Regions from separate parts of the Neobacillus sp. NPDC097160 genome, predicted to be linked through region 2. Evidence: riboswitches for the same ligand, from Rfam matches in the RefSeq annotation. Region 2 holds a riboswitch; each other region holds the start of a gene.

Region 1 (5,567 bases), 140 kb from region 2:
TTATTCCAGTAGAGGATGTCGAAAAAATTAAGGATGGTCTTCTATCGATTAAACAGATGGTAGAAAATAATGAGGTTGAGTTCTTAGTAGAAGATGAAGATATTCATATGAATATCGAAAAATTATTGATTGAAAAAATAGGCCCTGTCGGCGGCAAGCTTCATACGGGCCGCAGCCGAAATGACCAAGTGGCAACGGATATGCATCTTTATTTACGTACAAAAACAACGGAATTAATTAAATTGCTTGAGGATGTCCAGGGAGCATTAATCGGGCAGGCGAAAGAGAATGTTCAAACGTTACTTCCGGGGTACACACACTTGCAGCGTGCCCAGCCGGTTTCCTTTGCCCACCATTTAATGGCTTATTTTTGGATGTTTGAACGCGATAAAGAGAGATTAATAGACTCGCTTAAACGAATTAATTGGCTTCCACTTGGCTCCGGGGCATTGGCCGGGACGACCTTCCCGATTAACCGTGAGCGTGTAGCCGAGCTGCTAGGGTTTGAAACGGTGTATCCAAATAGCATGGATGCCGTTAGCGACCGCGACTTTATACTTGAATTTTTATCGATTGGTTCCATCATTATGACCCATATTTCAAGACTTTCTGAGGAATTGGTCATTTGGTCGAGCCAGGAGTTTCAGTTCGTGGAGCTGGATGATTCATTTTGCACAGGTTCAAGTATTATGCCGCAAAAGAAAAACCCGGATGTTCCTGAGCTTCTAAGAGGGAAAACCGGCCGCACATATGGTAATTTGATTGGCCTATTAACCGTTTTAAAAGGCTTGCCGCTCGCGTACAACAAGGATTTGCAGGAAGATAAAGAAGGCATGTTTGATACAGTGGAGACACTAGAAGGCTCATTAAAGCTGTTAGCACCAATGATCGAGACGATGACCGTCAACAAAGATGTAATGCGTAAAGCTATTAATAATGATTTTTCCAATGCCACAGACATTGCCGATTATTTAGTACGAAAGGGGTTACCATTCCGAGAAGCTCATGAAGTGATTGGAAAAATTGTTTTATACGCGATTCAGGCTAATAAATTTTTGCTAGATTTAACTTTCGAAGAATATCAAGGATTCAGTCCATTATTTGAAGAAGACATTTATAAAGTACTGGCTCCTGAGCATGTAGTTGCCGTCAGAAACAGCTTTGGCGGAACAGCCCCTGAACAGGTGATGAAGCAAATCTCGCTTGCCGAAGGGAAACTGCAAGAATAATTGATGTTAAATGCCCGCTACTTGGCGGGCTTTAATTATTTAATTAAGGGATGAAGTTTGAATAAAATACTAAAATATTAGATAATTCCTTTAAAAGAATCAAAACTGGAGGAGAAAAATGAAACTAAGAGTATCTGTTGTGCAGTACCATCTGCATACAATTCAATCCTTTGAGGAATTCGCCGCACAATGCGAGCATTACATAAAAACGGCTGAAGAATTTGGTGCGGAGTTTGTCCTGTTTCCGGAATTCTTTACCACCCAGCTCCTCTCCATTGGCAGCGAACAGGGGCAAAGTCTAACGATCGACGACCTGCCAAGCTTTACTGAACAATACCGTGAACTCTTTTCGAATTTTGCAAAACAAACAAATATGCATATTATTGCAGGAACACATGTTATTAAAAAGGATGATCAGCTCTATAATACCGCTCATTTATTTTATCCAGATGGGAGGATCGGTGAGCAAGCTAAGCTGCATATTACCCCAACAGAAGTGAACGAGTGGAATATGGCGCCAGGGGATTCGTTTCAAATATTTGAAACGGATAAAGGAAAAATTGCACTGCTTACTTGCTATGATATTGAGTTTCCGGAAATTGTCCGCATGGCAAAAGCTAAGGGTGCCGATGTCATTTTCTGTCCATCCTGCACAGATGATCGTCATGGTTTTCATAGAGTACGATATACAAGCCATGCCCGCGCAGTGGAAAACCAAGTATATGTGGTCTTAACAGGAACTGTCGGTTCACTGCCAACAGTCGATTTTATGCGGGCAAATTTTGGCCAGGCGGCAATAATAACCCCAAATGATATCCCATTTCCGCCAAAAGGCATATTGGTAGAAGGGGAAATTAATAATGATATGGTTGTAACAGCCGATCTGGATTTAGAACTTTTATATAAAGTTCGCGAGCACGGCTCGGTCACAACCTGGCGTGACCGCAGAACAGACCTTTATACCGATTGGTAATTAGAAAAACTTGGGGCTTACTTTTAGCGAAGCCCACTAGCAGATGAATGTTGTAGCTAGATATAACAAGGGGTGTGAAACCAAACCGTGTATCGAAGTGAATTTTATGTATATGACCAGGGTCAGCCCGTAAAGGCGATCATTCGCAATTACACCAAAAATGATTTTGATCAGCTCATTGAAATCCAGTCTGAATGCTTTCCACCGCCTTTCCCAGCCGAATTATGGTGGAATAAACAGCAGCTAACGAATCATGTAACCATTTTTCCAGATGGTGCGCTATGCTGTGAAATTGCAGGGAAACTGGCTGGTTCGCTCACAGGTCTTTGTGTCGAGTTTGACCCAAATAATCTCAATCATTCTTGGGAAGAAATCACCGACAACGGGTACATCCGCAGCCATAATCCGAATGGCGATACATTGTATATTGTCGATATCAGTGTTCGCCCACAATACAGGAAACTAGGGCTAGGTAAATTAATGATGCAAGCGATGTACCATATAGTCATTGAAAAGGGATATGCCCGACTGCTGGGCGGAGGCAGGATGCCAGGCTATCATAATGTGGTTGATCAAATGACCCCCAATGAGTATCTAACAGCGGTCATTAGTGGAGAATTAGACGATCCCGTCATTAGCTTTTTGCTACGGTGCGGCCGTGTACCAGTCGGCATTGCAAAAAATTATCTCGATGATGAAGAGTCCTGCAACAATGCAGCCTTAATGGAATGGAAGAACCCGTTTAAATCACAAGAAGGGGGCGTATAAGCCGATGGAATATAAAAGAATAACCAGTATTGGAGATCCCAATTTTAAAAAGCTTCATGATTTAATGAAAGAAATTTTCCCACCGGAAGAAGTATTGGAATATGACCATTGGAAAGAACCGTTGGAAGACCCAAGCATTCGTGTGTTTGTTGCCACAAAAGCAGACCAAGTTGTCGGAGCAACGGAATACCGATATTACCCCGATTGGAATATTGCTATGACGGATTTTACCATTATCAGCGAACCGGGATTAGGGCTTGGACGATTTTTAGCGCAAAACCGTTTAAAGGATTTAAACCAGCTTGCCAAAGAAAATGGCAAAGTGTTGTTCGGAATGTTTGCAGAAATCTATGATCCTTACCGAGTAGAACATCACGAATTTGGCGGCGTTAAGGTGATGGACCCCTATGTGCGCCGGGAAGTATTGTCGCATTTAGGCTATAAGCGCCTTGATCTTACTTATGTTCACCCTTCTTGGGAAAATACTGGGGAGGCTGTAGAGGGACTTGATTTGTGTTTCATGCCAACAGATGATGAGTTTGGTCAATTACCAGCCGCTTTAGTAAAGGATTTTCTGACTACTTACTATTCGGTTTTATCCAATAAACCGCAGAAATGGCTCCAGATGATTGAAAAAATCACGACAATAGAATCAATCGCTTTATTACCGTTATAAAAATCTATTGACATTGACAGAAGATTCAGCTAACATTCTCTTTATAACTTGGTAAATTAATGAAACTAAATACAACTCTTATCCAGAGCGGCGGAGGGACTAGGCCCGATGAAGCCCGGCAACCTTCAAGGTATTCCTTGAAAAGGTGCTAATTCCTGCAGGTTATTTTTAACCTGACAGATAAGAGGAGGATTCTGCCCTCTTCTTATGAAGAGGGCTTTTCCTGTTTTAAAAAAAATATCTAAATAGGGGTGGATGGACAATGACTGTAATAAAAGTGGCAATCCTAGGTTTTGGAACAGTTGGGGAAGGTGTTTATCGGACGATTCAATCACATGCGGAGGAATTAACAGCGGTATTGGGTAAAAAGGTTGAGGTTGCCGCTGTCCTAATAAAAAATAAGCAGAAGGAAAGAAACGTCAGTGAGGATGTTCTCCTTACTACAGATTTTGAAGACATTCTAAATATGCCGGAGCTTGATATTGTCATTGAAGCCATCGTGGACAAGGACCCAACATTTTCATTTTTGAAAAAGGCCATCGAACGGGGATGTCACATTATTACAGCGAATAAAGAGATGTTTGCCCATCATGGACAAGAGCTGCTCGAGCTGGCAGAAAAAAATAATGTATCGGTTGGTTTTGAAGCAACGGTAGCAGGGGGAATCCCAGTAATTCAAACCTTTAGACAATTATTAAACATCAATCGCATTCAACAGGTTCAAGGAATCTTAAATGGAACTTCGAATTTTATCCTGACCGAAATGCGGGAGGGTAAGCAGTCATTTGCCGAAGCACTAAGCTTAGCCCAAGAAAACGGATTTGCTGAAGCTGACCCGACAAATGATATTGAGGGCTATGACGCCTTTTATAAAGCGATGATTCTTAGCCGGATTGCCTTTGGAGAGGAACCAAACTGGCATGATGTTGAGCGTGAAGGGATTACCGCTATTACAAGTGAATTAATTGAAAAAGCTGAAGAATTAGGCTTACGGTATAAACATATTGCCCAAATAAGTAAGTCGGGAAATCAGATTAAAGCAACCATAAAGCCGGTCCTTGTTGGAAAGGAGCATCCATTTTACCATGTGGAAGGGGTTCAGAATGCTGTCAGTGTCCACTCTGATATTGTGGGTGAAATCACGCTGCAAGGACCAGGTGCTGGAATGTTTCCAACTGCAAGTGCTATCATCGAAGATTTGGTTTATGTGTGTAAAAACAATGCACCAGCCCCTCGACTAACGGCATTAACAACATGATAGAAATTTCTCCAGAAAAAAAGAGTCCTCAAGCTCTTTTTTTCTTTGCTTTCAATAAAAAATAAACGAAATTAACAAAACTGGGCTCAAGTTTAGTCAAAACTAAATGGTAAACATATTGTGTAAAAGCTCGACCAAATGGACTAGTTATTTGATAAAACAAAAATTGAAGGGGTGCGTCATGTCAGGAAGTTTTAAAAAAGAAAGTACACAAAAAGAAAGTACACAAAAAGAGATGATGCAAAGTCCCCAAAAAAGTAACACTGAAGGTTCATCGGTAAATAAAATTGATCAAGACATTGAAGTCAGTGTTATTATGCCGTCACAAAATAAATATCCACTTAATCTATTTTCCCTCTATTCACTTGAACTCCAAACCTTTAATCCTGCAAAAATGGAAGTCATCTTTATTAATGATGCCTCAACAGACCAAACGGAAGAAAAACTAAAAGGCTACTCTCCGCCCTATCACTTTAAATATATCCATAGTAATCAAAAGCTGGGAAGAGCAAAGGTCAGAAATTTAGGTGTTCGTTCTGCAAGGGGAAGCATTTTGATCTTTCTAGATGCGGAAATGATCACGGAACCTGATTTTGTTGAAAATCACTATAAGTATCATCAATCCAAAAATAACGTGATTTTGTCAGGGGTTATGCATTCCAA
Region 2 (5,567 bases):
ATACCCTATATTTTACCAATGTAATTAAACGCAGCCATTACGCTAACTGCTAAATATTTTCGCTACAATTTTTCAAACTCATGGCATTAGATTCCATATTAGCTTACGTTTAGCTGCCGTTAGTTCTATCGTACTTATTCCGCAATCTATCCACTAGTTCGTCTATGCGTTCCGTGTGCGCTGCCATTCGCCCGACTTGCGCCTCAATTCTATCTAAGCGCCTTTCCATGCGGTCAAAGCCACTATTCATTTTCGCCTCAAATCTATCGAGGCTTTTGTTTATTTCTTCGATTAGCTGCCGTACGTCCTGCGGTTCATTCATTCGCTCATTCATTCGTAAAACTCCTTTCATTTATCGCAAACTATTTACAATGATTATACCAATTTTTCCGAAAGGCTGCGCCTATATGTTTACCGTCACTAGCACGGCAGTTTTTCCCTCATTGGCGACCGTGGCATTTTATAGCTGCGGTCTTTTTTCGATAGAGGAGACGCTGGAAATACGATATGCGCAGAATGTGTGAATTGTCAATAAGCGTAAATATGGTTAAAAGTCAAGGGGTGGATAAATGGCACCGTTATAGCCTTTTTGCATTTTTTTAGTTGGCTATCGATACTATAGATTTTTAAATTGCTTACTCTAAACTTTATAAGAACATACTCTAATTTCTATAGTTATCTACTTGTAAGACTAGCACTAAATAAGAATTACTAAATAAGAATTAATGAATAAAAATTAAAGAATATATTGTCATTTGCTAACGCAAAAGAGCTAACGCAATAACTATTATAAACATAAGGGATTAATGCGAAAGAACGAGAAAGAAGTAATGATAAGAATTATAGCCACACTCTAAAAATTAGAGTACCAAATTATAAAGTTTATTGCGCCTATATCCCCGTAGCAGCTACGAAAGGCTGCGAAAACAAATAGGAGGTAATAGCATGAAACAGAGAGTATTCGACAAGACCGAGAAAAGGAAAGAGAAAGAGGGATTCGTACCTTTTCCGCTAGACTTACTACAGTACCGCCACCACCCCAAATTTATGAAGGGAGCAGAGACTTTATATATGATGATTGTCCACCGCTACAACTCAGAGAAGAAATGCGCCTTCCCTAGTATGAAGCTATTGGCGGCGGATTGCGCCACAACAGAAAGCACGATAGACAAGCATATTCAGTCGCTAGAATCGTTAGGGCTGCTTAAAGTGGTGCGTAGACCAAAAGGAAATTTATACGTACCAATGAAGCCGTTAAGCAGAGAGGACTTTTTTACGCAGTTCCCCGAAGTGAAAGCGAAATATGACAAGCGATACAAGAAGGTAGAAGAGCGCAGGGAAGAAAAAGAGCGCTACTTTGCCGAGATTAAGAGCGTTCACAATAGTGAGAGTGATACGCAGGCAGGCGAAGCAACAGACTTCGAAGACTTACCGTTTTAGTTTGCGGCAGGCAAGCGCAGCAGCAGCTAAGAAACGATAAGAATATCTCATATACACGCCAAGTTAGGCGGAATTAGTCGTACCTAGTAATAGGGAAAGCTTCGTCCCTCTATGTGTGTATCATATGCGCAAAGGGTTAGCGTTAGTCGTTCGCTAGCTAGCCCTTCTTTATTTACACTATGACGACTAACGAACGATAGAAATTACACAACCAAAAACGAAAGGAACGATAACATGAACGGACAACAACTAAACTATATTCGCAGAGCGGTTAATTTATCACAAAAAGAATTGGCGGAGAAGGTAGAGGTATCGCTTGTAACAATCAACCGTTATGAGAAAGGCAGACAAGAGCCGCAGCCTAGCACAATAAGACGCTTACAAAAGGCGCTACGTTATACCGAGGAAGACCTAGTAACGATTGCGGAACTATTAGAAGGCGATGCAGACAAGCGCAGCCATGCACGCCTAAAAATGAAGTTGCAGCAGCAAGCAGACTTATAAAAACGAAAAGGGAGCGAAAACACTATGACAGTAGAAAAAATTAACGAAAGCTTAGCGAAGGCACAAGAAATCCGAGACAGCGTTATTCCAGTTATGAGACCGTTTGTAATGGATGTATACCGAGCGGAACGAACCAAGATTAATTCAGACCGTCTACTATCGCACGAAGGCAAGCAGCACAAACTAACGAGGCTACAAAACCAATTCGAAGTAAAAGCGATGAAGGATTTACACGCCATGCAGCGGTTGCATGACGAGGCGGTTGTATCTGCCAAAGTAGACGCAGAACGACTATTAGCGAAAGGAACGCCACAACCTTCCGACGTAGAGCAAGCGTTATTCAATAGTAAAATGCAGCAAGTCAAAGCGAAGGTAATCTTTGCAGGCAGCGCTAAGACGGCACTAGAGGCGCTTCAAACGCTAACAGAGGTTGAACAACCAACGCTAGCCAAGCAAGCCGCCGAAAGCGTACTAGAACTATCAAGCTATGCGCTAACTGGAACGGTAGAAGACCGCCACCAAGCTAAACGGCAGCTAAGCGCCATTCATTCGGAGTTATTCAAGAGAGCGCAGCCACAAGGCGCAGAGGCGGCTACAGAGGCACTAGGACGAGCAAAAGCTATGTTAAATTCGGGCATTGTGCCTTCCATTCTAGCGGAAAAATTAGGCGAAATTAGCAGAGACACACAGCACTATGCCAATAATTCATACGCTTATTTCACGTCTAAAAGCGAATTTGTTAAACGTGTAGAAATGGGCATGTAATAACGCAGCAGCAGCGAAAGGGGGTGACATTTTGCGAGTTATTATAACTAACAATATGTTAATCCTAGGAGACGAAAATGTATTAAAACATACGACCGCCGACTACATGACCACCGACCTAACAGGCTATAACACGGCAGCGCCTAACTTAGACGACCTTTATAAGCTATACGAAAAGGGGCTAGGTAATAAGGCAGCAGCGAACGCATACAAGCGTTACAAAGAGTTAGTTTTAGCGAATTATGAGAAAAGGTAATAACGAAGAAGCAGCGCAGGGCATTAACAGCCTTAGCGCTCTTTTTTTGTCCATTGATACCAAATATTGCGAAGGGCTGCGCCTATCTTTGTAAATTACAACGAAAGAGGGCGTTAGCAGGATGGATAAGCAAACTTCTAAAATCGCAAAGCTACTAGGAAGACCGCAGCCGCAGCAAGAGAATATTTTCGTAGGTAAAAATGGCGTTATAGTTGTAGTAGAGGGCGAACTTAATCTAAATAAACTAGTCAACAAAGCGTTAGCTCTTTAACAGGGTAACGCTCTTTTTTTTTTATTGCCAAATGCCAAGAGATTCATTACAATCTATGTACCCTAGCGACTTTGCTAGTAATCTTGAAACCTTATCATTGGATGAAATTAGAGAGGCTATCCATCACTTACTAGATATACGGGATGAAAAGGTATGGATGCTGTTTGGAACACTGCCATTCTATGCATGCAGCAGTAACCAAGAGGATTTAGACCTTTTAAAAAGACTGTATGAATGTAAGAATGTCACCGTCAGAAACGATCCGGACGGCCGTTCCCGTTTAAATGTAAATATATTTAACGGTGACATAATTGTCACTGATTTTGGTGACACACCATCGCTAGGAAATATCCAAACTACGAAGCTGAAAGATGCCTACGAAACTTGGCAATCATCAACATTGGCTAAAGATTTGAGCTGCCATTGTCCAGCAGTTTCCTGCCTCGGCCCCAACATCTTAGTAAAAAATAGCTATTATCGAGATTGTGACTTTAGCTTAAGAAAAAATAGAATACAAAAGTAAAAAACAAGGAAATTGAAAATCTAATACGAGTATTTTGGATATTTTTAATTAGAAATATTCAAAATACTATTGACAACTTATTAATAGGAGTTTAAATTAAGTTTAATACTTTAAATGAATATTACGTTCTCTTATCAAGAGTGGCAGAGGGACTGGCCCGATGACGCCCAGCAACCGTTCCGGAAAGGAATTGGTGCTAAATCCTGCAAACAAATTATTTGTTTGAAAGATAAGAGAGGAGTAGTCCTTCTATTTGTGATGAAACCTCTCTTTTCTGGAGAGGTTTTTTATTTTACATAAAAACAAACTTTTCCTATAGGAGAAACGGAGAATTAGTAAAAACAAAGAGAAGGAGTTTTAAAATGAAAAGAAATATTTTAAAAAGTACATTCGTATCAGCATTGGCAGCAACACTACTACTCACAGGATGTGCATCTGGAGGAGAAACAAAGCAGGCAGGCGGCAACAAAAAGGTTTCGCTTGTAGGGGTACCAGAAGCATTTTCCAAAGGGGATCAGTTAAAAATCAAGGTCATCCGCAAAATTGGCGGTGACGATCATACTGCCCAATTCCTAGCAGGGGCAAAGGAAGAGGGAGAAGCATTAGGTTTAAAAGTGGACGTGTTTACGGCAAATGGCGACACAGCAAAATTCCATGATGCCATTAATCAGGCACTAGACCAAGACTATGACGGCTTTATCATCTCCCATGGCGATGATGATGCGACAATTAACGATGTGAAGAAGATTGTTGAAAAAGGAAAAAGTGTTGTAGCGTTTGATTCAAATCCAAACTTAGCAAATGTAGAGGGTGTAACCATTACTTCGCAGGATGACGAGGCATTAGCGACGTTAGCGCTTGACCAGCTTGTAAAGGAAACGAATGGTAAAGCGAATATTGCTTACCTATGGGTAGACGGTTTCCCGCCAATGGTCCGCCGCAACAAAGTTTACCAGGATGTGCTTGCAAAAAACTCTGGTATCAAAGAAGTGGAGCGTTTCGGGGTAGCTGCTGCTGATACAAGTGTCCAAACGCAAAATGCAGTGGCCGCGATGTTGAATAAATATCCGAAAGGTAAATTGGATGCGATTTTTGCTACTTGGGATGCCTTTGCCATCGGTGCAGCACGTGCACTTAAAGAAGCAGGGCGTGAAGAGGTAAAAATCTATGGGATTGACGTGTCGAATGCCGACCTCCAAGATATCCAAAGAAAAGGCAGTGCTTGGAAATATACAGCTGCGGTTGACCCTAAATTAATCGGTGCTGTTGATATGAGATTACTTGCGAAAAAATTAGCCGGTGAAGAAACACCGAAAACATATGATTTAGAAGCATCGCTTGTTTCACAAGAAAATCTTCAGAAGTCAAAGGATCCTATAAACATGGTTAATCTTTCAAAAATCATTCCAGGCTGGGGCGAGTCCACAGCATTTGAAGAGGATTGGATGAAAACATTAAAGAAGCATTATAAGAAGTAATCGTGAGCTGCACTCTCTTTTTCGCTAGATTAAGGGGGTGCCGTTTTAATAAGGGGGTGGAAGTTCGATGGGCTCAACATTAGAAATGAAAAACATCTCGATTGAATTTCCAGGTGTAAGGGCATTGAATCAAGTAAATTTTTCAACGGAAACGGGAACTATTCAGGCATTGATTGGGGCAAATGGTGCTGGGAAATCAACGTTAATGAAGGTTTTATCAGGGGCTTATGACCATTACACAGGGGAGATATCGCTGGACGGGAAACATCTCAATATCCGTTCGCCAAAATGTGCCCAGGATGCCGGAATTCAAATTGTATACCAGGAAGT
Region 3 (5,567 bases), on a different contig from region 2:
AACGGTTCGTCTTCTTGACCCAAATGGAAAAAATGCCAATGGGGATAATCCAAAAGTAAAACGGGTGGACTTAATTGTCGGTGAAGTGACCGGAAAGGTAGAAGATCGTACAACTGCAGTCAATCCGACAACTAAGGTGGTCAAACGGTTCACGGAAAAAGACTGGAAAAAAGACGGGGACTATATCACGATTTCCTACACGTTAAAAGATGTGGATAAAGATAGTTACATTCGGTTGCGTGGAACCAACACAGACCAGTTAGAACCAGCATTAGACCCTAAAGGCGAAAACCCATGGTCCGATCTTTGGTTTTATTCAAACCCAATCTTTGTAAAAACCAATAAGTAAGAGAATAGGGACGAGGAACATCAAAATTCCTCGTCGTTTTTTTACATGAAGGGAAATGAATTGTCTCTATGAAAAAACTAGCCTGTTTACTTATATTACTTTCACTCAGTAGTATATTTTCTTCATCAGCATCGGCTCATTCCAATAACAGTGAGGGGTATTCGCTCATTGAAGTAAAGAATAACACTCTTGACTATGAACTTAAGGTTGATCTTGAGGAATTAGGGCATGCGTTGAATAAGGAAATCGATCAAACTGAATTAATCGATTCTGCAGTTGTTGAAAACTATGTTAATACCCATATAAAGCTTTATGCTGATAGCGTTCAGATTGAAGGAAGTATTCAAAAATCTGATGTAGAAATGATAGAGGACCGTCAGTTTGCAGTGATGAATATGACCTATAAGATCGAACAGATTCCTGAAAAATTAGTTGTCGATTACAATCTTTTTTTAGATGATTCGGATCCGAGCCATGCCAACTTTGCGACGATTAAAATGGATGGGAAGCAGCAAGAAAAAATTCTTACATATGAATCAAGAGAACTAGAGATTGGCCAGGTAAGCATGTTCCAGAACATAAAACAATTTACCCTGCTTGGATTAGAGCATATCTTTACGGGCTATGACCATATTTTATTTGTCATTAGTTTACTTTTCGGGGTAAAAAACTTTCGCCATATCGTTTCATTAGTAACGGCTTTCACAATTGCCCATAGTATCACCTTGGCGCTTGCCACTTTGAACCTTGTCTCGCTGCCCAGCAAATTGGTGGAGTCAGCAATTGCGCTAAGTATTGTGTATGTTGCACTCATCAATATTTTTAATCGCGAGCCAAAACATCAGCCGTGGCTGGCCTTTGGCTTTGGACTCATTCATGGCTTTGGCTTTGCCGGAATTTTAGCAGAAATGCGATTGGACCGAGAATCGCTGGCAGCCTCACTTCTGTCTTTCAATATTGGAATCGAACTCGGACAGCTCATCATCGTATCCCTGGCCTTGCCAGTCATTGCCTTTATTCAAAAGATAAAGCGAATGAACTGGCTCATCCCCGGAACCTCAATTGGTATTTTGAGCTTCGGCCTTGTATGGTTTATTCAGAGGGCTTTTTGAACCAAGGGGACGGTTCTCATGGCTTCACTTGAGAACCGTCCAAGCTTTATTTAAATCTAAATAGTAAACCCGATTTTCCCAAATTGGTCGGCATTTTCCATACGCTTGAATGCTTGGTCAAATTGTTCCAATGGATAGATCCGATCGATAACAGGTTTTATTTGATGTGTTTGAATAAACTCGATCATTTCTTTATACTCTTCGCCGCTGCCCATCGTGGAACCGATCAGACGATATTGTCCATAGAAAAAGTCACGCAGATTGAGGTCAACGACATCCCCTGCAGACGCTCCAAATGTGACAATGGTTCCCCCGCGCTTCAACTGTTTGAGGGACTTATTAAAGGTAGCCGCACCAACACATTCAATGACCAGGTCCACTTTTTCGCCGCCAAGCGCCTTCTCCCAGTCTCCATTGCTATCGAAGGCCCTGTCCGCACCAAGTTCGAGAGCTTTCTGGCACTTGTCATGCGATCGGGAGGTAACGAGAACAACGGCTCCTGCTGCTTTGGCGAATTGTAGTAAGAAGGTGGCAACACCGCTGCCAATGCCAGGAATTAGTACTTTCATTCCAGGGCGGACTTGACCTTGGGTAAACAATGCCCGATAGGCTGTCAGTGCTGCTAAAGATAGGACACCTGCCTCCTCCCAAGTTAAATACTGAGGTTTTTGCACGACATTCTCAGCGTGAATGATGATCTGCTCCGCAAAGGTACCGTTGTCTGGATAGCCAAGAAGGTCAAATTCTTCTGGGGGTGCCGGACTTTTTTCTCTCCACCTAAGGCTTGGATTTATGATGACTTCATCCCCGGCCTGAAGTCCGACGACACCCTCACCGACAGCATCTATAACTCCAGCACCGTCCGAACCGATAATAAGTGGTGGTTCCGTAGGTTTATGACGCTGAAGCACGAACAAATCACGATGGTTTAAGCCTGCGGTCTTCAGGCGTACGCGTACCTGCCCCGCCTGTGGACGCAGTTCTTCTGTTTCACGACACGATAATCCATCAAAACCCGTTTTCTCAGCATGAATAATGGCTTTCATCCAATCACTCCTTTTTCCAATTACGTTTATAAAAATACTCAATATAATAATCATAATCTGAAAAATGAAATTTTAAAAGAAATTGAGAAAAGATGTGAAGTTCATGAGGACGAATCTTGTGAAGGAATCGGTGAAACTGTCCACATGAGGGGTTCATGAGGACGAAACTAGCAAAGGAATGGGTGAAACTGTCCGCATGAGGGGTTCATGAGGACAAAACTAGCAAAGGAATTGGTGGTACTGTCCATATGAGGGGTTCATGAGGACGAATTGGAGAATTATTTTTGCAAAAAAAAAACATCCCAGCTCATTATTTTTTTGAGATGGGACGAACTGGTTCTACAAGATGAAAGGGAAGGTATTCGTGGTTGTTTTCGATTTTTTCAATGATGGTTGCTAATAACTTTTTCATATTTATTTCCTCCTATTGATTTGATACCTTTATTATCAAGGATATGGTGTATTTAGACAATCTTGCTGAAAACGGAAACAATTGGATTGAAAACGACAACATTCCCAATGTAAGCGATGTTTCCCATCGCTTTCTTAGTAATTCATCGTTATTCGCCGTTTTTGAAGTGAAAGAACCGTCCCCCTACTTCAAAATATTTTTAATCCTACTTTATTGATTGATTTTATAGGAATGGAAGCGTTTTACTAAGGTGGAATACTATTTTCAGATGATTGACAAAATAAAAATAGATTAGTAATATCTAAACTATCTTAATAAACTCATAAACACTTATCGCGAGCGACCGAGGGACAAGGCCCTATGACGTCCGGCAACCCCCTTTTTGGGAAGGTGCCAATTCCTGCAGAATGACTTTCATTCTGAAAGATAAGTCGAAATATCCGTTTGTATTTCGATGCCTCTTTCAGTTGAAAGGGGCATTTTAATTTTTCCAAAACTATTGGATATAAAAAAAGAGGTCAGCATATGATTGAGATTCAGAATCTTACAAAGGTTTATAAAACGAAAAATGGCACGGTAAAAGGTGTTGATGAGGTTTCGCTCTCCGTTCGAAGAGGGGAAATTTACGGGATTGTCGGCTATTCCGGCGCTGGAAAAAGTTCGCTCTTGCGCTGTATCAATCTGTTGGAGCGGCCTACTTCAGGCGCGATTACCGTGGATGGCACTGATCTTACCCAATTAAAAGGGGAGAAGCTGCGTTTAGCACGGTTAAAAATTGGGATGATTTTTCAACACTTTTACCTAATCAGCCAAAAAACAGTGTTTGAGAATATTGCGTTTTCCTTGAAAGCTGCCAACTATCCAAAAAGCCAAATCAAAGCACGGGTCGAAGAACTGCTGGCAACCGTCGGGCTTGCGGATAAACGGGATGTTTACCCTGCACAGCTGAGCGGGGGACAAAAACAACGGGTTGGGATCGCTCGGGCCTTGTCCAATAATCCGAAGGTGCTCTTATGCGATGAAGCGACTTCTGCATTGGATCCAACGACAACAAAGTCGATCTTGAATCTATTGAAAAAAATCAATAAGGAACTCGATATCACCATTGTGCTCATTACCCATGAAATGAATGTGGTCAAGGAAATTTGCCACCGCATGGCGATCATGCAGGATGGAAAGGTCATTGAGGAGGGCGCGGTGTATGACCTGTTTGCCAGCCCCCGGGCCGAACTGACAAAGGAATTTATTGAAAGTGTCGTGTCCTTTGATGTTCCGGAAGCCATTTTAAAAAATTGTGAGGGTCCGATCATAAAAGTGACCTTCAAGGGGAAAGTCGCCGGTGAGGGTGTCATTTCCGATATGCTCCAGCAATTTAACGTAAAAGGGAACTTCCTTCATGGTTCGATTGAATATATTCAAGAATTGCCGCTGGGCATCTTTATTATGGAACTGAAAGGGCAGAAGGAGGAAGTAAGCACGGCGCTTCAGTATATCGAAGACCGGGCAGCGCAAGTGGAGGTGTTACGCGATGGGCTTTGATTTTCAGCATCTTTTAGAACTGATTCCTGATATTAATACAGCTTTTGTCCAAACGATTTATATGATCATCATCTCTTTAGTGATTGCCATTGCCATTGGCCTGCCAGTGGGAATTCTCTTATATGTCACGGACAAAGGATTGTTTTTGCAAAATCGCGGACTTCAAGTTTGCATGGGTTTTATCGTCAATTTAATTCGGTCGATTCCATTTATTATCTTGTTGGTAGCATTGATTCCATTAACCAATTTTCTCGTTGGGACAACGATAGGGCCAACTGCCGCGAGCGTGTCGCTTTCGGTGGCATCGATTCCATTCTTTGCCCGAATTGTCGAGACGGCATTACGAGAGATTGATAAAGGGGTCATCGAAGCAGCGATTGCTGCGGGTGCTACTCCATGGATGATCATTAAGGATGTCCTCCTCCTTGAAGCAAGATCGGGGATTATTTCCGGTATTACCTTAACACTCATTAGTTTAATTGGCTTTTCGGCGATGGCGGGGACAGTGGGCGGCGGCGGAATCGGTGATTTAGCGATTCGCTTTGGTTACTATCGCTACGATAATACCATCATGATTGCGACTGTTGTTATATTAATTAATTTAGTTCAGTTTGTTCAGCTTCTTGGTGATTTCGTAGCCAAATCTGTTGATAAAAGAAAATAAGAGAGAAGGAAAATGTCATGAAAAAATGGTTTTTAGCAATGGTTTTACTTTTAGTCGTAGGGGCGTTAGCAGCTTGCGGCAGCAATTCAGAAAGCAGTGATAAGGCAAATGCCAAATCCAAGGATATTAAATTAGGGGCTACCGCCGGTCCGTATAGTGATATGTTAAAGAAGGCAATTGTACCTGGATTAGAGAAAAAGGGCTATAAAGTGGAAGTTGTCGAATTTAGCGATTATATACAACCAGACAAAGCGTTAGATAATGGTGATATTCAAGCGAACCTTTTCCAAAACTCGATTTACCTTGCAAGTTTTGCGAAAGAAAACAATATGGATTTGTCTGCTTTGATTTCGGTTCCAACAGCACCAATGGGTATTTTTTCAAAAAAATATAAATCATTAGATGAAGTAAAGGATGGGGCAACGGTTACCCTTCCGAATGACCC
Region 4 (5,567 bases), on a different contig from region 2:
TGTTACAACGGGTATCAAAAAGCTCGATGAGGTGACAGGAGGCTTTCAGGGCGGGGAAGTGACGATTCTAGCGGCAAGGCCATCGATGGGAAAAACTGATGTGATACTTAACCCTAATCCACTCAGGTCAATTCTACGGTGGGAATTCCCATTTACAAGTAACGGAAATATCGAAATCCCTCAAAACGATGGCAAAGGATTTTGATTGCCCCGTCATTTGTTTGGCGCAGCTCAATCGATCAGTAGAATCACGGGCCAATAAACGGCCGATGATGTCTGATATTCGGGAATCGGGCAGTGTGGAACAGGATGCCGATGTCATTTTGTTCCTGTACCGGGAAGCGTATTATGACAATGACTCCGAGGATCATTCCCTTGAAATCATTGTCTCGAAAAACCGAAATGGTCCAATTGGAACCATTGCAGTGAATTACAACGAGCATACAGGAACGATTGAGGATAAAAAGGAACAGAGTCTTACCATTGCATAATCCTTCATTCGCCAAATAAGGTTGAAGCCAACAAATGATAAAAAAATTGAATACGAGGTGCTAACTCATGATTGTGGAAGAACTTTACCAGGATAGTTTAATCTTTGAAGATACCTCATTGGCCCATTATCTCTACCATTTACTAGCGGAACGGAAAATTTCATTAGAAGACAATATTTCCAAAATAGACTTTGATCAAGCCGATCATCAGAAAGTAGCGGAATTGATTCAAAACAATGTATTAGCTTTTCATAAGATACGCATCTACTCACTGAAAAGGAGCCAGAAGGAATTTATCTTTATCTTTGCGTCCAGCGAGCAAGAAGCCATCCAATTCTATCGAAAAAACTTCCATCAAGCCCCATTGAACTGTCACGAATATCCGTTAGATTTCCAGCTTGCTAGAGGCAAAGGTGCCATTTTGTTTCGCGACATGAGGAAGGAATTTGTGAGTTTTCCGGCAATAGCGGGATGTTTTAAGAAACCATAGGGGCGGTTCTTGTGGTAGTTTTAACCCTCATAAAGAAACATGAGAATTCTCCTTAAGGAAATGGGCAGTTTTTTATATTGAAAGTGTAAAAATAGGGAGGAATGGGCCATGCGAAAAACAGTGGCGGGAGGGACTTTCATTGTTGCTGCAACACTATAAGCATACCATCCACAGGAAATCTTCGAAACAATTTAGTATGGCAGGTGATTATTGATGGGTAATGGGATAGATGAAATTTTCAAACAAAGGAAATTCACAAAGTTCATACGCTAATGGGGGCTGATAAGCAATCAGGATCTTTAGGGTAGACCCCCGATGTGCTAACGCTTTAGCACAATGGGAGTTCCTTTTTTTCTGAATTTTTGATTTTGTCTTCTTCAATTTGATCTGTGCTGATCCAAAAGAATGGAATTACCATCAGGATCTTCAATTATTAAATGTGCAGGCCCTTCACTTGATTCATCTGCTTCAGACAGAAGTTTTATTCCTTTTGCTTTAAGCTGCTTTTGTAGTTCTCGAATGTCCGTAAACGATTCGAGATTTTCGGCATTTTCATTCCATCCTGGATTAAAAGTAAGGATATTCTTTTCAAACATGCCTTGGAAAATCCCAATTACGCAGCTTTCATTCTTCATAATAAGCCAGTTTTGCTCAATGTTACCACCAAAGATTTGAAATCCTAGGTTTTCGTAAAATGATTTTGATTTATTAATGTCTTTTACATTTAAACTGATAGAAAACGCGCCAAGATTCATTGTTACTCCTCCTTGTTATTAGGTTTAAATAGTAAAAATCTTCGCATAAATTAAGTATAAATGAGTACTGTGGAATACACAATATTTACCAAACGCTTCCAGGTACATAGCTTTCCATTAAAATAAAACATAAAGAAGATAGAGATTTAATGGAATTCTGGGATTCAAGTTTTATTTGATAGTGAAAAAAGGATTCAGAGTTAGTTGGATAGATTTAGTTAAGTATCATTATTGATTTAAGGGATTTTTATACGGGACCTTAATTGTAGCAATTAATGGTCAAATCATCTTTTTTTGTAGAAAAGAAGGTGCCCTCAATTATGGGACACCCTCTGCTTCTCATTTATTCATTTATATTCCAAGAAAGCTGATAATTAAAAATGCACTTCATTTTATCTATATTCTTTGTGTGGTGGTAGATGATAGGTCTTTCCTGCGACCAATATTTTGCTGCCATAATCGAAAACAAGGTCTTGACTATAGTCGCCCTTGAGATACAGTGTTACTTCCGCGTTGTACGATGTAGCAGTGTAAACTACATGTTCATTTGTCAATTCACGCTTCCAGTTTTCATCAAAAATTGCTGATAATACATCACTACATGACGTGTTATCAAATCTAATCGTTTTAATAATCATCCATCTCCTTCTGGAAATTTTTATCATTCTATAGATGGTGCAGAAACCTTCTCGTTAGTCAATCCATATTTGGCCCCCCTTACATCTATCCCTGTTGTGAGTTTTTACTGTATTTATATGTATCCAGGGAAGGACATGCGATAGGTTTGTACCCGTTTTTCAATAAAATCAGAAAAGCAAATTAAAGATTTGGAGCATGAAGGTATATGTGACATTTAGGAGGGGAATGGATGTGTGCATGTAGGATACCCTGGAACGTGGTAATAAATTACAAAACTAACTCAGGGAAACGTTGGAGGATTTGAGGGTTATTTTGGATTGAAAATGATACCGGATGGGATCTTCAGTGTCTGACGCCCGATGTGCTAACGCTTTAGCACAATGGGGATCTACCCCTTTTTTATGATTACGATTGCATTTGTAAGCCTACTCGTAGCCATTCTGTGATTTAACCATAAAAAATAATCCACCCTTGAGTTTATCAGACCGGGTGGATTACTTTCTTCTTCATGCTATTTCCCTTGGAGGGAACAGTTCTTTAATGAATACAGGTACCTGAAACCCTAGTGGCGGTTCTTGTGGTCTGCGTTACCTCATTTAAAACCATGAGAACCGTCCCTGTGGCGCACTTTTATCTGTGCTGATCCAAAAGAATGGAATTACCATCAGGATCTTCAATTGTTAAATGTGCAGGTCCTTCACTTGATTCATCTGCTTCAGATAGAATTTTTATTCCTTTTGCTTTAAGCTGCTTTTGTAGTTCTCGAATGTCCGTAAATGATTCGAGATTTTCGGCATTTTCATTCCATCCTGGATTAAAAGTAAGGATGTTCTTTTCAAACATGGCTTGGAAAATCCCAATTACGCAGCTTTCATTCTTCATAATAAGCCAGTTTTGTGTAATGTTACCACCAAAGACTTAAAATCCTAGGTTTTCGTAAAATGCTTTTGATTTATTAATGTCTTTTACATTTAAACTGATAGAAAACGCGCCAAGATTCATTGTTACTCCTCCTTGTTATTAGGTTTAAATAGTAAAAATTCTCGCATAAATTAAGTATAAATGAGTACTGTGGAATATACACAATATTTACCAAACACGCCTATGCTTAAGGTCATTAATAATTTTCCCTGGGATGTATCATAATTTCCTAAAGAGTTAACTTCAGACTGAAACTGATTGGAGGATAAAATTTCCTTTATCGTGTTTATAAGTTGTTATTTAGAGTTTAGAAATATTTGATTGACAATTTGATAAATTTAAACTATTATCACTTTAGTTAATTAAAAAATTGAATGTACATTTTTCTTCTTATCCAGAGAGGTGGAGGGACTGGCCCTTTGAAGCCTCGGCAGCAGGTTCTTATGAATACTGTGCCAATTCCATCAAGCACATCGCTTGAAAGATGAGAAGAGGGTAATAAAACTCTCTTCTTAGGAAGAGAGTTTTTAATTTAAACATAAATCCAACTTAAATAATAGGAAAACTATAGAATTAGAATGGTAGAGGAGAGAATACAAATGAAATATGGTTTTTGGTTACCGATTTTTGGAGGCTGGTTACGTAATGTGGAGAATGAAAATATGCCGCCTACCTTTGATTATGCAAAGAAAGTAATACAATCTGCTGAAAAATGGGGATACTCGACTACCTTAATAGCTGAATTATATTTAAATGATATTAAAGGTCCGGAGCATGACTCTCTTGAAGCTTGGTCTACAGCAGCAGCCCTTGCAGCAGTGACAGAAAAAATTGAAATTATGACTGCGATTCGCCCTGGTTTTCATAATCCTGCTGTAGCGGCCAAAATGGCAGCAAATATTGATCAAATCAGTAATGGGCGTTTTACTCTTAACGTTGTTTCTGCTTGGTGGGCAGAAGAAGCACGTCAATATGGGGGTATTTTTACAGAACATGATGAGCGTTACGCTCGTACCGAAGAGTTTATTGATGTACTAAAAGGATTATGGACAGAAGAAACCTTCAATTATTCTGGTCAATTTTACGAATTAAAGGATGCGAAGCTTGCACCGAAACCTGTTCAAGGACCAAACCCGATTCTTTATGCAGGCGGTGAAAGTGAAAAAGGTAAGCAAACCATAGCAGAAAAATGTGATGCTTATGTTATGCACGGTGGTACAGTTGAAGAGATTGATCGAAAAATAACCGATATGAGGGCACGCCGTGAACAAACTGGCAGTGCGCCATTTAGTTCATTTGGTATGGCTGCTTATGTTATTTGCCGTGATACAGAAGAAGAGGCTCTGGCTGAGCTTGCAAAAATCACGACTGTGAAAGACACTAGCGGATATGCTGGCTTTAAAGATTTCACTACTAAATCACAATTAGAGCAACAAATCCAATTACAGGATTACTCTGTATCCAATCGCGGCCTACGACCGAACTTAGTAGGAACACCTGAGCAAATTGCAGATCGAATTTTACAATATGAAGAAGCTGGCTTAGACTTATTGTTATTGCAATTTTCACCTCAATTAGAGGAAATGGAACGCTTTGCAAAGCAGGTTATGCCATTAGTTGAACAAAAACGTAGTTTAATAAAGAACTAGAGAGGGGACATAATGATGAGCAAGGTATATGTGATACATGAAAATAGTGAGTGGACAGTCCATTTAACAAAAAGGTTAGCGGAATTTGGTGTTCCTTATGAAGAATGGCATTTGGACGAAGGAACGCTAGATTTATCAATAGAGCCACCAGAAGGAATCTTCTATAGCCGAATGAGTGCTTCTTCTCATACACGTGATCATCGTTTTGCAGCTGAATTTTCTGGGCAAGTATTGGCTTGGCTTGAAGCACATGGACGTACGGTGTTAAATGGAACGAGTGCTCTAAAGCTTGAGGTTAGTAAGGTTTTACAATATTTAGAGTTAAACAAGTATGGTGTTAAGACTCCAAAAACGATTGCAGCGGTTGGAAAACAAAACATTTTAAAGGCAGCCGAAGCATTTGAAGGACAGTCCTTTATTACGAAGCATAACCGTGCCGGTAAAGGCTTAGGTGTTCAATTATTCCATAGTATAGAAGTTCTAAAAGCTTATGTGGAAGGACCTACGTTCGAAGAACCGGTCGATGGAATTACCCTTATTCAAGAATACATTCAATCTCCTGAAAGCTACATAACCCGTTGCGAGTTTGTAGGAGGAAACTTTGTTTATGCCGTTAAGGTTG

Evidence for each region. A riboswitch is a leader RNA that binds a small molecule or an ion and turns the genes downstream of it on or off. The one in region 2 is predicted to bind S-adenosylmethionine.
Region 1: another riboswitch for S-adenosylmethionine. It lies ahead of ACIQXV_RS02100 (homoserine dehydrogenase); the one in region 2 lies ahead of ACIQXV_RS02785 (sugar ABC transporter substrate-binding protein).
Region 3: another riboswitch for S-adenosylmethionine. It lies ahead of ACIQXV_RS01450 (methionine ABC transporter ATP-binding protein); the one in region 2 lies ahead of ACIQXV_RS02785 (sugar ABC transporter substrate-binding protein).
Region 4: another riboswitch for S-adenosylmethionine. It lies ahead of ACIQXV_RS11230 (LLM class flavin-dependent oxidoreductase); the one in region 2 lies ahead of ACIQXV_RS02785 (sugar ABC transporter substrate-binding protein).

What each region holds. Positions count from the first base shown of each region.
Region 1 is NZ_JBIWDU010000002.1:27,363-32,929, reverse strand. Features, by position in the region: gene argH (argininosuccinate lyase) at 1-1,229, shown strand, start outside; gene ACIQXV_RS02115 (carbon-nitrogen hydrolase family protein) at 1,348-2,202, shown strand; gene ACIQXV_RS02110 (GNAT family N-acetyltransferase) at 2,290-2,970, shown strand; gene ACIQXV_RS02105 (GNAT family N-acetyltransferase) at 2,975-3,646, shown strand; SAM riboswitch class I at 3,722-3,833, shown strand; gene ACIQXV_RS02100 (homoserine dehydrogenase) at 3,909-4,904, shown strand; gene ACIQXV_RS02095 (glycosyltransferase family 2 protein) at 5,086-5,567, shown strand, end outside.
Region 2 is NZ_JBIWDU010000002.1:172,042-177,608, reverse strand. Features, by position in the region: gene ACIQXV_RS02820 (hypothetical protein) at 110-334, opposite strand; gene ACIQXV_RS02815 (helix-turn-helix domain-containing protein) at 946-1,440, shown strand; gene ACIQXV_RS02810 (helix-turn-helix domain-containing protein) at 1,675-1,944, shown strand; gene ACIQXV_RS02805 (hypothetical protein) at 2,053-2,709, shown strand; gene ACIQXV_RS02800 (hypothetical protein) at 2,741-2,965, shown strand; gene ACIQXV_RS02795 (hypothetical protein) at 3,087-3,236, shown strand; gene yfkAB (radical SAM/CxCxxxxC motif protein YfkAB) at 3,268-3,759, shown strand; SAM riboswitch class I at 3,888-3,995, shown strand; gene ACIQXV_RS02785 (sugar ABC transporter substrate-binding protein) at 4,122-5,237, shown strand; gene ACIQXV_RS02780 (sugar ABC transporter ATP-binding protein) at 5,305-5,567, shown strand, end outside.
Region 3 is NZ_JBIWDU010000001.1:333,116-338,682, forward strand. Features, by position in the region: gene ACIQXV_RS01435 (CehA/McbA family metallohydrolase domain-containing protein) at 1-349, shown strand, start outside; gene ACIQXV_RS01440 (HupE/UreJ family protein) at 418-1,461, shown strand; gene ACIQXV_RS01445 (zinc-binding dehydrogenase) at 1,518-2,507, opposite strand; SAM riboswitch class I at 3,247-3,352, shown strand; gene ACIQXV_RS01450 (methionine ABC transporter ATP-binding protein) at 3,445-4,458, shown strand; gene ACIQXV_RS01455 (methionine ABC transporter permease) at 4,448-5,122, shown strand; gene ACIQXV_RS01460 (MetQ/NlpA family ABC transporter substrate-binding protein) at 5,140-5,567, shown strand, end outside.
Region 4 is NZ_JBIWDU010000006.1:267,474-273,040, forward strand. Features, by position in the region: gene ACIQXV_RS11200 (DnaB-like helicase C-terminal domain-containing protein) at 1-205, shown strand, start outside; gene ACIQXV_RS11205 (DnaB-like helicase C-terminal domain-containing protein) at 117-491, shown strand; gene ACIQXV_RS11210 (hypothetical protein) at 559-981, shown strand; gene ACIQXV_RS11215 (VOC family protein) at 1,359-1,736, opposite strand; gene ACIQXV_RS11220 (hypothetical protein) at 2,129-2,374, opposite strand; partial or broken gene ACIQXV_RS11225 (VOC family protein) at 3,006-3,377, opposite strand; SAM riboswitch class I at 3,684-3,787, shown strand; gene ACIQXV_RS11230 (LLM class flavin-dependent oxidoreductase) at 3,896-4,945, shown strand; gene ACIQXV_RS11235 (ATP-grasp domain-containing protein) at 4,961-5,567, shown strand, end outside.